One region of the Lysinibacillus sp. NPDC056959 genome, then DNA from elsewhere that is predicted to be linked to it. Evidence: riboswitches for the same ligand, from Rfam matches in the RefSeq annotation. Region 1 holds a riboswitch; each other region holds the start of a gene.
What was found. Region 1 has a riboswitch for S-adenosylmethionine ahead of ACFTQ7_RS10715 (cyclase family protein). Riboswitches for the same ligand answer to the same signal wherever they lie in the genome.

Region 1 (3,182 bases):
TCATATATGGCACAACTTTCTTCATCAGCATTATTATTTAAATCAATACAAATTATTTTTCCATACTCTGTATCCCACGAAAATGGAAGATATCCTAAACTGCATAATGATGGATTAAACATATCTCTTACATTATTTAAAGGATCCTCAATACTTTGGTCAGGTATTACACCAAAATAATGATGATACGTTGAAATAAAAGCTTTATACCATTCGGGAAAATTAAGTCCGAACTCTTTTTCTAACGTTTGAATATCTCCCTCCGTTACGGTGGAAGGAATCATTCTCCACACAGACCACTCTGCATCGATATCAACTACCTTCATTTCTTCAGGTACATCCGGGCACATCCATCTACAAAATCCATCTTCAGACACCTGATTATAACGTTCATAGTAAATTTCAAAACCATTTTTTATGTATGCACGAATATCCATTTTAATAACTCCTTTTGAAGAAGAATAAATTGATCGGGATTTAAGCCGTTGAACTGAGGTCCTTTTCGCTCAAGCTTTTCAAAGCACGGCCATTAACACCTAAAGTCTCTGTTGTACATAAGATAATGTATCAACTATAGGATAGGAGGAATTTAGTGTATTACAATCCTTATCCGTATTTTGTCTATCCTAATTATTATCCGGCATGGGTAATGGCAAATCAACCAACTACTCAACTACCTTCTAAACATCTAGCAATGCCTGACCCAACGAATAGAGGTCCATTTCCATCCATCAATACAGTAAAATTAAAGACTTCTGCGAAACGAATCAAAGTTATTATGCAGCAAGCACAATTACTTACGGATAAAATTGATGAATCAGAGCAATTTGCACATGATCTTATGAACGCAGCACAACAATCAAATAAAACAGAAGTTGAAAAGTTAATTGCGTCAACAGGCATTACGGTAAAATTCGATACTACCTATACACCAGATGGATTTCGTATACTATTTACTGATAGCGGCTGTTGTAAGCTAACACTAATTTTGGGTTGGTGAAAAGTTGGTCCTTTGAAGAGGGCCTCTTTTTTTTGCCTTTAGCATCTTCTTTATGAATTATAACCACGTATCCCTACTGAACTTGTAAACTATATATAAATATGCTAAAGTATTCATAAATTTTATTTCCGAAAATTCTTATATTTTATTTTCTTATCAAGAGAGACGGAGGGATTGGCCCTATGAAGTCTCAGCAACCAGCCTATAGGTATGGTGCTAATTCCAAATGGCAAAATTTAGCCTTGAAGATGAGAAGACTTACTGCATTTGCTTCTGCACAAGAGTCCTCTTCTACAAGGAGGGCTCTTTTTTATTGTTGCATTCAAAATAATTAACAGAAAGCAGGGAACTATAATGACAAACGAACTTTTACAAGCAATACAACTATTAAAATCAAAAGAATGGGTTGATTTAACACATACATTCGGTCCAAACTCTCCTCATTTCTTTATGTTTGATGATGCAAAATTTGAAACATTATTTTCGCATGATGATGGCTTCTTTGCACAACAATTCACTTTCCCTGGGCAATACGGAACACATATCGACCCACCAATCCATTTCGTGAGAGAAACACGCTATTTAGAGGAATTGGAGCTAAAAGAACTAGTACTCCCACTCATCGTTATTGATAAATCGAAGGAAGCTGAAATTAACAACGACTACACGTTAAGCGTTCAAGATATTATTAACTTTGAAGCTGAATATGGAGAAATTGAAGAAGGTACCTTCGTTGCGCTACGCACCGATTGGAGTAAACGTTGGCCAGATAAAGAGGCTTTCAGCAACAAAGATGCTGATGGCAATAATCATATTCCTGGCTGGGGATTAGAAGCGTTGCAATTTTTATTCAACAAACGAAAAGTAAGTGCGATTGGCCACGAAACTTTTGATACGGATTCAGCAACAGATTTTCGTAAAAACGGTAAGTTAGATGGCGAATATTTTGTGCTTGAGCAAGATACTTATCAAATTGAGCTTATGACAAATTTGGATAAGCTACCTCCAAAAGGCGCCGTTATATTCAATATTGTGGCAAAGCCTGAAAAAGCATCTGGATTCCCTGTCCGCTCATTTGCTATATTGCCTTAATATAGCAACAGGTCTGATTCAATACATATTGAACCAGACCTTTCTTAATCATTTATTTAGATTTTTTTCCTTTTTAGAAACACGATCAACATGAGAGCTATGAACTTAATACGATTTTTTCCATTAAATGATTTTTAGCTCACGAAGAGCATAATCAATACCATCTTCTGTTGATTTCTTTGTTACAAAATTAGCGACATTTTTTAATGCTTCACTACCATTACCCATTGCAATACCAAAGCCGACCTTCTCTAGCATGTCGATATCATTATCTCCATCCCCAAAAGCAAGTGCTTCTTCTGTACTCAAGTCGAAATATTCTAGTACAGCTTGAACAGCAATAGACTTAGAAATATCCTGTTGCAAAATATTTGTAATGTAAGGATGCCACCTTTTAAATAATAAATGAGGAAATGTAGAGGTATACTTTTTCTCAATATCCTCATCAACATATAAACACATTAAATACACTTCTTGCGTTACAATATCTTCATTGATAACGGGAAACTCCCGCAAAGATAATGTTTCTTTCATAGCTTTTAATGTCTTTTTTTCTTGGACGTTATTCATTGATAATGTTTCTGTGAAAAACGATAGACTTTGTTTATTTTCATCAGCAAAAGCCTTCACTACTTGGACCACTTCTTTGGCGACCGGTATTTTATGTATGACTTGATCTTGGTGCTTAACATATGCACCATTAGCTGTAATAAACGTCTCTATTCCTACATTTCTTAAATCCTGGCACATTGATAAAGGTCTTCCTGTAGCAGCTACAATATGAATTCCTTTATCCTTTAATTGTTGAATAGCGTTCCTTGTACTTTCTTGCATACGACCATCTTCATAATTAACAAGCGTTCCATCTACGTCAAAAAATACAATTTTATAATCCATTGTTCTCTCCTTTTCATTTTGTATATTTTCACCAGGTGCATTGATGATAAATCTATAATTAAATGGCTAATTTTCACTACAGGCAAGCGTTGTATGACTCCTCTTATTGGCCAACATCCAACTCTATATTTTTCCAACTAATACAATTTTAATTTTACATTAAGAAACATCTTTATACCGAAATTAATTATAG
Region 2 (3,182 bases), on a different contig from region 1:
TAGGTGAACGACCAGTGTATTTGCCAGTTTCTGCACGAACTGCGCCATCTACTGTTAACATAGCTTCACCACGAGAAGTAGCTTTTTCAGCTAATTGTGGTACTGAAAGTTGAACATTAATGTTACTGCCGCTTAATAATTCCTTCAGTTCGTTTGCAATTTCTACTGAATTCATCGATTAAATACCATCCTTTTTTATAGTATTCCCTTGAGTCTGAGGGAGATTTTCTTAATTTCAAAAATAGTATAACACAATTGCTTAAATAATCTATACTAATTCAGAAATTATTTTTCAGATTTTATTACTTTTCAAGAAAACGACAAAAAGTAAATTGATTCGTTTTGATAATGCTTTTTACCCTATCTATTATAAGTGATCAGTCAATCACTTTCGACACAGCAAAATTGTGTTCTAGAAGCTTTTGGCTTATATGAGGTTCGCACAGGATGTGAAGTTTTCAGCTTGTTTTTATTAGTTGGAGCTTGTCTTCAATTGAAAAGGGGCTACAATCATTTTCATCCACCACATGTTCCGTAGCTGACGCTTTGCTTTCACTACAAAATGTGCTGTAAAGGGTTACACATATGTTAACACATGATGTGAGGTGGAGAGTAGGGATTATTTTGTTTGAATTTACAGGATAATACAAATGAGTTTCATAATAATGGTATAACTGTAGCTAACGCTTTGCTTTCGCTATAGATAAACAAAGCGTCCGGAATCGGTTTTGTGCTTATGCCTGGAGACGTTATTTTGCGAAAGCGCAGTGTTAACGTAGTGACAGCAATGTGTTTTTGTCTTTGCGACAGCACGAGAGCCGACATGATTTTCGCTTTCGGTAATGCTACAGGACGTGGCGTTCTTACACTGAGTTTCCCTATTTTAGCGGGTGTTTGGGCACTCGCTGAAAGAAGTTAAAAATATTTGACAACGTTCGACCTTTTCCGTATTATGAGATATTGAACGGATACTCTTATCCCGAGCTGGTGGAGGGTCAGGCCCTGTGAAACCCGGCAACCTGCATGAACTATTTCACGACATGCGCTGGTGCCAACCTGATGCAAGGGAAACCCCTTGAACGATAAGAGTGAAAGGTTACGAAGTCATTATTCCTTTCCTCATGTTAAGTAAGCGTGAGAAAAGGATTTTTTTATTGTTAAAAACGAATGTAAAGGTAAGTATATAGTCCTTTCCTTATTATAATGACGGATCTTTCGAAAACCTCGTGTTAAAAGCAGTAGTTGTTTTTTGTGCGGAAACGTAGTGTAAACGTAGCGACAGCAACAACTGCTTTAGAGTTCAATCTATAGGAGCGGGCTTGACATGGGTAATGAGTACCGTATTAATTCGCAAATATTATTTGTAAAAGTAATTGGAGGAAAACCAAATGACAAAACGTCGACTGTTTACATCAGAAAGTGTAACAGAAGGACATCCAGACAAAATTTGTGATCAAATCTCGGATGCCATTTTAGATGCTATTTTAGCAGAAGATCCAAACGCACGTGTAGCGTGTGAAACAACAGTAACTACTGGTTTAGTATTAGTAGCAGGAGAAATTACTACGTCTACTTATGTAGACATTAAAGGTATCGTTCGTGATACTGTAGCAGAAATCGGTTATACACGTGGGAAATATGGCTTTGATGCTGAAAATCTAGCAGTACTTGTTGCTATTGGTGAACAATCACCTGATATTGCTCAAGGTGTTGACCAAGCATTAGAGGCACGTGAAGGCTCTATGACAGACGCTGACATTGAAGCAATTGGCGCAGGTGACCAAGGCTTAATGTTCGGTTATGCATGTAACGAAACACCAGAGCTTATGCCGTTACCAATTAGTTTAGCGCATAAATTGGCTCGTCGTTTAACGGAAGTACGTAAATCTGGTGAACTAGGTTATTTACGTCCAGACGGAAAAACACAAGTAACAATTGAGTATGATGAAAACAATGTACCAGTGCGAGTTGATACGATTGTCATTTCTACACAGCATGACGAAGAAGCTACACTTGAGCAAATTCAAGCAGACTTAAAAGAATTCGTTATTGCTCCAGTTGTTCCGAGTGAATTATTAGATGCCGAGACTAAATATTTCATCAACCCAACTGGCCGATTCGTAATTGGTGGTCCAAAAGGAGATGCTGGCCTAACTGGACGTAAAATCATCGTTGATACATACGGTGGCTATGCCCGTCATGGTGGTGGTGCTTTCTCTGGTAAGGATGCAACTAAGGTAGACCGTTCAGCGGCATATGCAGCCCGCTATGTGGCAAAAAATATCGTAGCAGCTGGTTTAGCAGATCGAGCTGAAGTACAACTAGCTTATGCGATTGGTGTTGCTCAACCTGTATCTATTGCTGTTGATACATTCGGGACAGGAAAAGTTACGGAAAGTGAAATTGTAAAATGGGTACGCGAGCTATTTGACCTACGCCCAGCAGGGATTATTAAAATGCTTAACCTTCGTCGCCCAATTTATAAGCAAACTGCAGCATATGGTCACTTCGGTCGTACAGACTTAAATGTACCTTGGGAACAAACGGACAAAGCAGACGCATTAAAAGAAAAAGCAGGTTTATAAACTATTCAGCTAAAGTAATAAAGTGGTTGGACAAATATTTTAAGATACTATTACAGAAAGGGGCTTAACATGCTATTGCCCCTTTCGTTGTTTTTAACTTCTTTCAGCGGGTGTCTAAACACCCGCTGAAAGAAGTTAAAGCCCCCGGTGGATGTCACGGAATCAGAAAGGAGTGCTTAGGGGATGTTAGCCTAAAACCATCGCATTCATGCGATAACGACTAACTGACCTACATCGGTAAAAGGGCCATGTCCTGTGGCATTACCGAAATGACCGACATCGTGTCGGCCCTCACGCAGGCCTAAGCACAAAGCCGATTCCGGACGCAATTATGCCGAGGCATAATTGATCAAAAAAATAAGCGCCATATATAATCACGTGGGGATCGGTTGTCTAAGCAACGTGGAGCTGCTTTGATTTAGTTGAAATAACTATTTATTCTTTGGTTGAAGAGATTTATAGTATTGGCCTTTTTCTACATATTCATGTATGATGCGTTCCATATCTTCTTTATCTTCATCATTTAATTCTCTTACAACTTTTGCGGGACGCCCTAATGCTAAGCTATTTGGAGGAATGACTTTGCCTGGAGGAACA
Region 3 (3,182 bases), on a different contig from region 1:
TTTCTTTGTCATTTTTATTACACCATCCATCCAAATCGAAAATATACAGCCAATAATGGAAACATCAAAAAAATCATTATTCTTTAGTATGATTCGATTTATAAGTCTTTTTTCATTCCCGCTTGCTGTATTATTAATGATTTTCCCTTCCACAGTTAACGTACAAAAATCTGCACAAAAAGGTTATTACATTGGCACAATTATTGGAGGGATTGCCTTAATTACGATTATCGCACTGTCTATCCTTGTCCTAGGTCCTGTAAATACAGCATCTAGGACATTTCCTAGCTATGCATTAGCTCAAAGAATTTCAATCGGGAATTTTTTGCAGCGTATTGAAGTTATTATGGCAGCCATGTGGATTATATCAATTTATATTAGGACTTTTATGTATTTTTATGCTTCGGTTATCGGTATCGCACAAATATTTAAAATTAAAAATCATCGCCCTCTCATTTTTCCACTCGGCATGATTATCCTTGGAATTTCACAAATTGTTCATCCAAATATCATTCATTCCAATATTTACAATAGAGATATATGGCCTATATTCTCCTTCATTTTAATGATTTTATTACCATTACTATTATTAATAGTCGCGAAGATTCGAAAAATCAATGGTAATCAAGGAGATAATACGCAATGTAATAGTAGTACGCAAAATCAAAATGATAGTAATAACGGAGATACTACACAGAGTGATAGTAGTAGCAATGGCGGGAATGCTTCTCATAGTGCAGGTAGTAGCAATAACGATAATTCTGCTCAAAGTGCAAATAGTAGCAATATCGATAGTTCTACTCAAAGTGATAGTAACAGCAATGGTGGGAATGCTGCTCAAAGTGCAAGTAATAATAATGCCGGAAATACTACACAAAGTAAAAGTGAAAACGATACCGGAAATTCTACACAGAATGATAGCGATACCGGAAATACGCCAAACAGTGATAAGAATAAAAAATCGCCAGACAATTAACAGCAGTATTGTTCATCACCAAAAGTGAAGCGGCTCATCGGACGCCCTCAGGAGGGTGCCCTGCTGGAACGGAAATGAGAAAAGTAAAAAATGATGACCCTATAATATCAAGGTCATCATTTTTCTATAGCACTAAATATGATATTCAATTTGATCAACAAAATCCCATTCGTATGGTGTTTCTTGATAAACATAGTAGTTCAACCAGTTCGAGAATAACAAATGTGTATGAGCACGCCACGTATTAATCGGTTCATTCGCTGGATCATCATTTGGGAAGTAATTCACTGGTACCTCAATATCTAATCCTTTCGCAACATCACGACTATATTCATCCGCTAAAGTGGTTGCATCATATTCAAGGTGACCAGTAATCATAATATTTTTATTGTCTTTAGATTGCACAATGAAAACACCAGCATCTTCTGAATAAGAGAGCAATCGTAAATCAGGGTGGTTGCGTACTTCATCAATCGATACAGACGTATAACGCGAATGTGGTGCCGTAAACAAATCACTAAAGCCGCGTACTAAATCCACTGTTAAATCCGTGATAACATGAGAATATACACCTGAGCATTTAGCAGAAAGCCCAATTTTGCCAATACCGTAATGATGGTATAACGCTGCCTGAGCACCCCAACATATATGTAGAACCGATGTTACGTTTGTTTTGGACCAGTCCATAATTTCTGAAATTTCCTGCCAGTAGTTCACTTCTTCAAACGGCATTTTTTCTACTGGTGCCCCCGTAATAATCATGCCATCATAGCGACGATGACGAATTTGATCGAACGTCGTATAAAATAATTGTAAATGTGATTTACTAACATTTTTCGATTCATGAGTAGCAGTATTCAAAAATGTAATATTCACTTGTAACGGGGTATTCCCTAATAAACGTAGTAATTGCAGCTCTGTTTTTTCTTTTTCTGGCATTAAATTAAAGATTAAGATATTTAACGGACGAATTTGTTGAGTTTTCGCTCTATCCTCTTCCATTACGAAGATTTTTTCCTCACGTAAATGTTCTCCAGCTGGTAAGTTTTTTGGAATATTAATTGGCATCTTGCATTCCCCTCTCTTATATTTCTCTCTGTTAACCCATTATTGGCCTTAGTCTCCATACACAGGCCTTGCGTAAAGTCTTTTTTTCGATGAAATTAAAAAATCCCTCTCATTCCATTTGAGATAGAATGAGAAGGATGTTTACCACGTTCACTCTTATCTCTCAAAGGACAAATCCTTTGCTGGAATTAGCACCTTTCTAACTTTTGTTAGAGGTTGCTGAAGCGTCATCGGGCCAAATCCCTCAACTTCTCATGATAAGATTATTTAATTAAAATGAATTGTAACATGAACAATTAAGAATATCAACAATACATAGAATATTTCGTTATTGACCATGCATGTCATTATGTAATTTGTTTAAAACTAATATTGAAGCTAAGTCCATATATTTTATGGTAAACAAGCTGTAATTATGTTAACATATACCTTTAGTAACAGAGAGGAACGTGAATAGTTTGATTAAAATTGAATTTCCAAAACCAGATTTAGTAATTCGCCAACGCGAACAAGATGTAAAGCCAGGTGATGTACCAATCACACCGTATTTCGGTTTTATTGATTTCCATAAAATCACACGTGAAAATGGCGGCATTTTCTTATTCTACAATGAACAGAATGAACTATTATTTGTCGGTAAAGCACGTAAGATTCGTCAACGTATTAAAAAGCATTTCGAAGACAATGTGTCACCGATGAAAAATCATCGTGATGAAGTTTTCAAAATTGAAGTGTACGAAGTAGATGATCCAATGGAACGTGAAATTTACGAAACATACGCGGTTAATACATTCCGCGCTAAATACAATGTTGATAAAGTTTTTTATTAAGATAAAAGATCTTATATAACATAAAATAAGAATCTACAAGCCATCTGTACATGATGGCTTGTAGATTCTTTTATTATTTTCACTCTACGAAAAAGGCTTTACGTTCTTTTGTAATCCATTCCCCAAGCTCCGTATCATCGCGCTTTAACAGTCGATTGACAAGCACGTCATGCCATATATAATCCTCTAATAAATAAATATGCACTGGGTCATTTGTTATAAAAGCCGTTTCTTGATTGGACGGTGAGTGACCATAAATCATCTCTTGACCATCTATAGACAGTATAAACCAATGGGGCGTAGCAGCA
Region 4 (3,182 bases), on a different contig from region 1:
GTCAACTCATATTCTTTATCGTTAGGAATAGGAGAAATCTTTTTGTTTTTAAAATGATCAATCCATTCAATTACCTCTTCGTTTGCTCTCATACGGAATTGATTTTTGAGTTCGTATTTTTCATAATCACTTTGATGCAATAAAGCTTCCAAAATAGCTTCCTTCCAAAAGCTTTTAAGTTTCAATACTTGGCTTTCATCATAAACAACTACAACGATTTCCGCCAACTTCATAAGCTCTTCAAGCTGATTATTGTCTGTAAAATTATTATATGTGTCTGGCCTAGTTAACAATAAATGTCCTTCATCTACCAAAATAATGTCAGCCTTTTCGCCTGATTTTTTTAGACGATTAATTAAAGGTGTAGGTCTATCAAAATTTTTAGCTTTTAAAAACTTTAATTTAGAAGCTATACTTTTATATGTTTTGAGCATTTCATCATGATTAACAACTAAATAATTTTCTGAACCACATAAATGTGATGTAACATCTGAAGACAGTTCCTGTATAGAATTAAATATAGAACTTAGCACCACACTTTTACCTGTCCCCGCTTCACCTTGAATCAAGAATAAAAATGATTTATCTTCTTCTGTACGAAAAATATTTTGCTCGCAAATTTCAATAACTTTTTCCTTTAATTCTAATTGTTCAACTGACAATTCCTTAAAAGGTGAAAGCTTAAAAACATCACGGTTTTCAATTACATGCTGTTCATTATTAACAATCCCTTGATCTACTAGACGTTCCCAAATTTCTTTAAAAATATCACGGTCATAAAACTTTTTATTGAAGTAATTATGTGAAATATTATTTACCGTTTGGCTCTTATTTTGTAGCTTATATTTTTGGTCTCCCAGAAAATAATTAATAAGCTTCGTCTCTAAATGAAACGTAGCCGAACGATTAAACTCCTCATAATGGATTAAATGCATCTCATCTAACTTCTGACGTTCCTTTGTTTTTAAATGTGCACGCATTCGATTTTTGAAAGCTACTGTTTCCCCAATATAAGCCTCTTTTTGATCCTTTAAAAGATAAATGACTGGATAATTTAAATAGCTCTCTTTGTTATTGATACTTTTTAAACTTTTTTCATTAAATGGCCATGTATTAATTTCAACTGTATTCATCTAAATGCCACCTTACTTACGATATAGATAAACTTATTTTAGCATATTATTGAAACTAGTTTGTTTTGCTGTTAAATCAGAATCTGCGTATTAGTAATATGATTGAATAGCCCTATTTCAGTGCGGACTGTATTTCCTTTTACTTTGAAATAATGTTTAATTAAAAAATGTTGCAAATATAGATGTTTTATTATACTATTTCATTAATGTGCAAAAAATAATATGTTTTTCTTCTTATCAAGAGAGATGGAGGGACTGGCCCTATGAAATCTCGGCAGCGGAACTTTGTATTTAAGTTACTGTGCCAAATCCAGCAAGCAATGGCTTGATAGATAAGAGGAGTGTTTTATAGATATAAGACCTCTTCTTGTTTTCAAGAAGAGGTCTTTTTTTAGAGGAAAATGGACAAAGACGTATCCATTTTTAATTTTTGGAGGTAGAACAATGAAGAAAGAGAATCCATGGGCGTTGATCCCATTTGTTGTTTTTTTAGTTTTATTTATTGGTTCAGGGGTTATTACAGGTGATTTCTATGCCTTCCCTGTCATTGTAGCAATTGCCATTGCGGGCGCTGTGGCTCTGGCGATGAATCGAAAAGAATCATTTTCGAACAAGGTTGATATTTTTTGTAAAGGCGCAGGAAATTTAAATGTCATGCTGATGGTTGTTATTTTTCTATTAGCTGGCGCCTTTTCAGAGGTAGCAAAAGGCATGGGGGCAGTGGACTCCACTGTTAACTTTGCTTTGTCGGTCATCCCGCAAAACCTACTTGTCGTAGGCTTGTTCATCATTGCCTGCTTTATCTCCCTTTCAATGGGTACATCGGTAGGAACAATTGTTGCACTGGCACCAATTGGAGTTGGAATCAGCGAGCATACCGACTTTTCAATGGCTTTAGTAATGGCAGCGATTGTTGGCGGTTCGATGTTTGGTGATAATTTATCCTTTATTTCAGATACAACGATTACTGCCGTTCGTTCACAAGGCGCACAAATGAAAGATAAATTTAAGGTGAATTTTTGGATTGTGTTGCCGGCAGCGATTGTAACGAGCATTATTTTAGGGATTATCACAATGGGTGAAACGACTGTACAAGTAGAGCATTTAAGCTATAGTTGGGTGAAAATTGTTCCCTATGTGTTGGTTATTATTTTTGCGCTAATTGGCATGAATGTTTTCCTTGTTCTTGCCTTTGGGATTGTTCTGGCTGGGGCTGTTGGCTTAGCGGATGGCAGCTATCATTTAATGGACCTTTTTCAAAAGATTGGCGAAGGAATGTCAGGTATGTATGAAATGGCATTTCTAGCTATCTTAATAGCTGGAATGGTGGAGATTATTAAACTTAATGGAGGAATTGACTTCCTGCTTCACCTTGCGACTCGAAGAATTAAATCGAAAAAAGGTGCTGAATTTGGGATTGCCGGTCTTGTTGGCCTAACAAATTTATCTACGGCCAATAATACAATCGCTATTTTAATTGCTGGTCCACTTGCAAAAAATATTGCAAATCAGTATGGGATTGAGCCGAGAAAGTCCGCAAGTATATTAGATATTTTCTCCTGTACGGCCCAAGGTCTTCTGCCATACGGTGCTCAATTCCTGGCAGCCGCAAGCGTAGCTGGAATATCGCCCGTGAGCATGTTGCAATATTCTTTCTATCCAATCCTTATAGGAATTTGCGGAATTATCGCTATTCTAATCGGATATCCGAAACCAAAGAAAGCTTAACTTCATCACTATAAAGTGGCAAGTGTAGCTTTAACTATAATCCAATCGTTTTGACAAAAGATTATCAAAACGATTGGATTTTTTTATTTGATGCTATTTAGAAGTTCGCCACCATCCAAGCATCTCTTACTTTCACTAATAACAAAAAATTATTATTAACCCGTATTTTTGTAGAACCAAATACCGATTTAAAGTCTCGATTAAAAATGTGCCTCTTTAAGAAAAAAGGCACATTCAAAATGAAAGTATTATAATACGATTGTTTTACTTAATTCGATATACCACTACCACTTTGTACAACATTTTTATTGCTGAAAATAT

Region 2: linked by a shared signal. The riboswitch ahead of metK (methionine adenosyltransferase) and the one ahead of ACFTQ7_RS10715 (cyclase family protein) in region 1 are both predicted to bind S-adenosylmethionine.
Region 3: linked by a shared signal. The riboswitch ahead of metA (homoserine O-acetyltransferase MetA) and the one ahead of ACFTQ7_RS10715 (cyclase family protein) in region 1 are both predicted to bind S-adenosylmethionine.
Region 4: linked by a shared signal. The riboswitch ahead of ACFTQ7_RS17335 (Na+/H+ antiporter NhaC family protein) and the one ahead of ACFTQ7_RS10715 (cyclase family protein) in region 1 are both predicted to bind S-adenosylmethionine.

What each region holds. Positions count from the first base shown of each region.
Region 1 is NZ_JBHURE010000007.1:60,262-63,443, reverse strand. It holds gene ACFTQ7_RS10725 (SMI1/KNR4 family protein) at 1-437, opposite strand, end outside; gene ACFTQ7_RS10720 (YuzC family spore coat inner layer protein) at 593-1,000, shown strand; SAM riboswitch class I at 1,151-1,255, shown strand; gene ACFTQ7_RS10715 (cyclase family protein) at 1,355-2,092, shown strand; gene ACFTQ7_RS10710 (Cof-type HAD-IIB family hydrolase) at 2,216-2,989, opposite strand.
Region 2 is NZ_JBHURE010000020.1:62,047-65,228, reverse strand. It holds gene pckA (phosphoenolpyruvate carboxykinase (ATP)) at 1-175, opposite strand, end outside; SAM riboswitch class I at 972-1,089, shown strand; gene metK (methionine adenosyltransferase) at 1,389-2,585, shown strand; gene ACFTQ7_RS18905 (gamma carbonic anhydrase) at 3,017-3,182, opposite strand, start outside.
Region 3 is NZ_JBHURE010000005.1:75,126-78,307, forward strand. It holds gene ACFTQ7_RS08155 (GerAB/ArcD/ProY family transporter) at 1-976, shown strand, start outside; gene metA (homoserine O-acetyltransferase MetA) at 1,109-2,044, opposite strand; SAM riboswitch class I at 2,198-2,308, opposite strand; gene ACFTQ7_RS08165 (nucleotide excision repair endonuclease) at 2,503-2,874, shown strand; gene ACFTQ7_RS08170 (TrmB family transcriptional regulator) at 2,954-3,182, opposite strand, start outside.
Region 4 is NZ_JBHURE010000017.1:6,297-9,478, reverse strand. It holds gene ACFTQ7_RS17340 (DUF2075 domain-containing protein) at 1-1,133, opposite strand, end outside; SAM riboswitch class I at 1,365-1,472, shown strand; gene ACFTQ7_RS17335 (Na+/H+ antiporter NhaC family protein) at 1,578-2,861, shown strand; gene ACFTQ7_RS17330 (branched-chain amino acid transport system II carrier protein) at 3,130-3,182, opposite strand, start outside.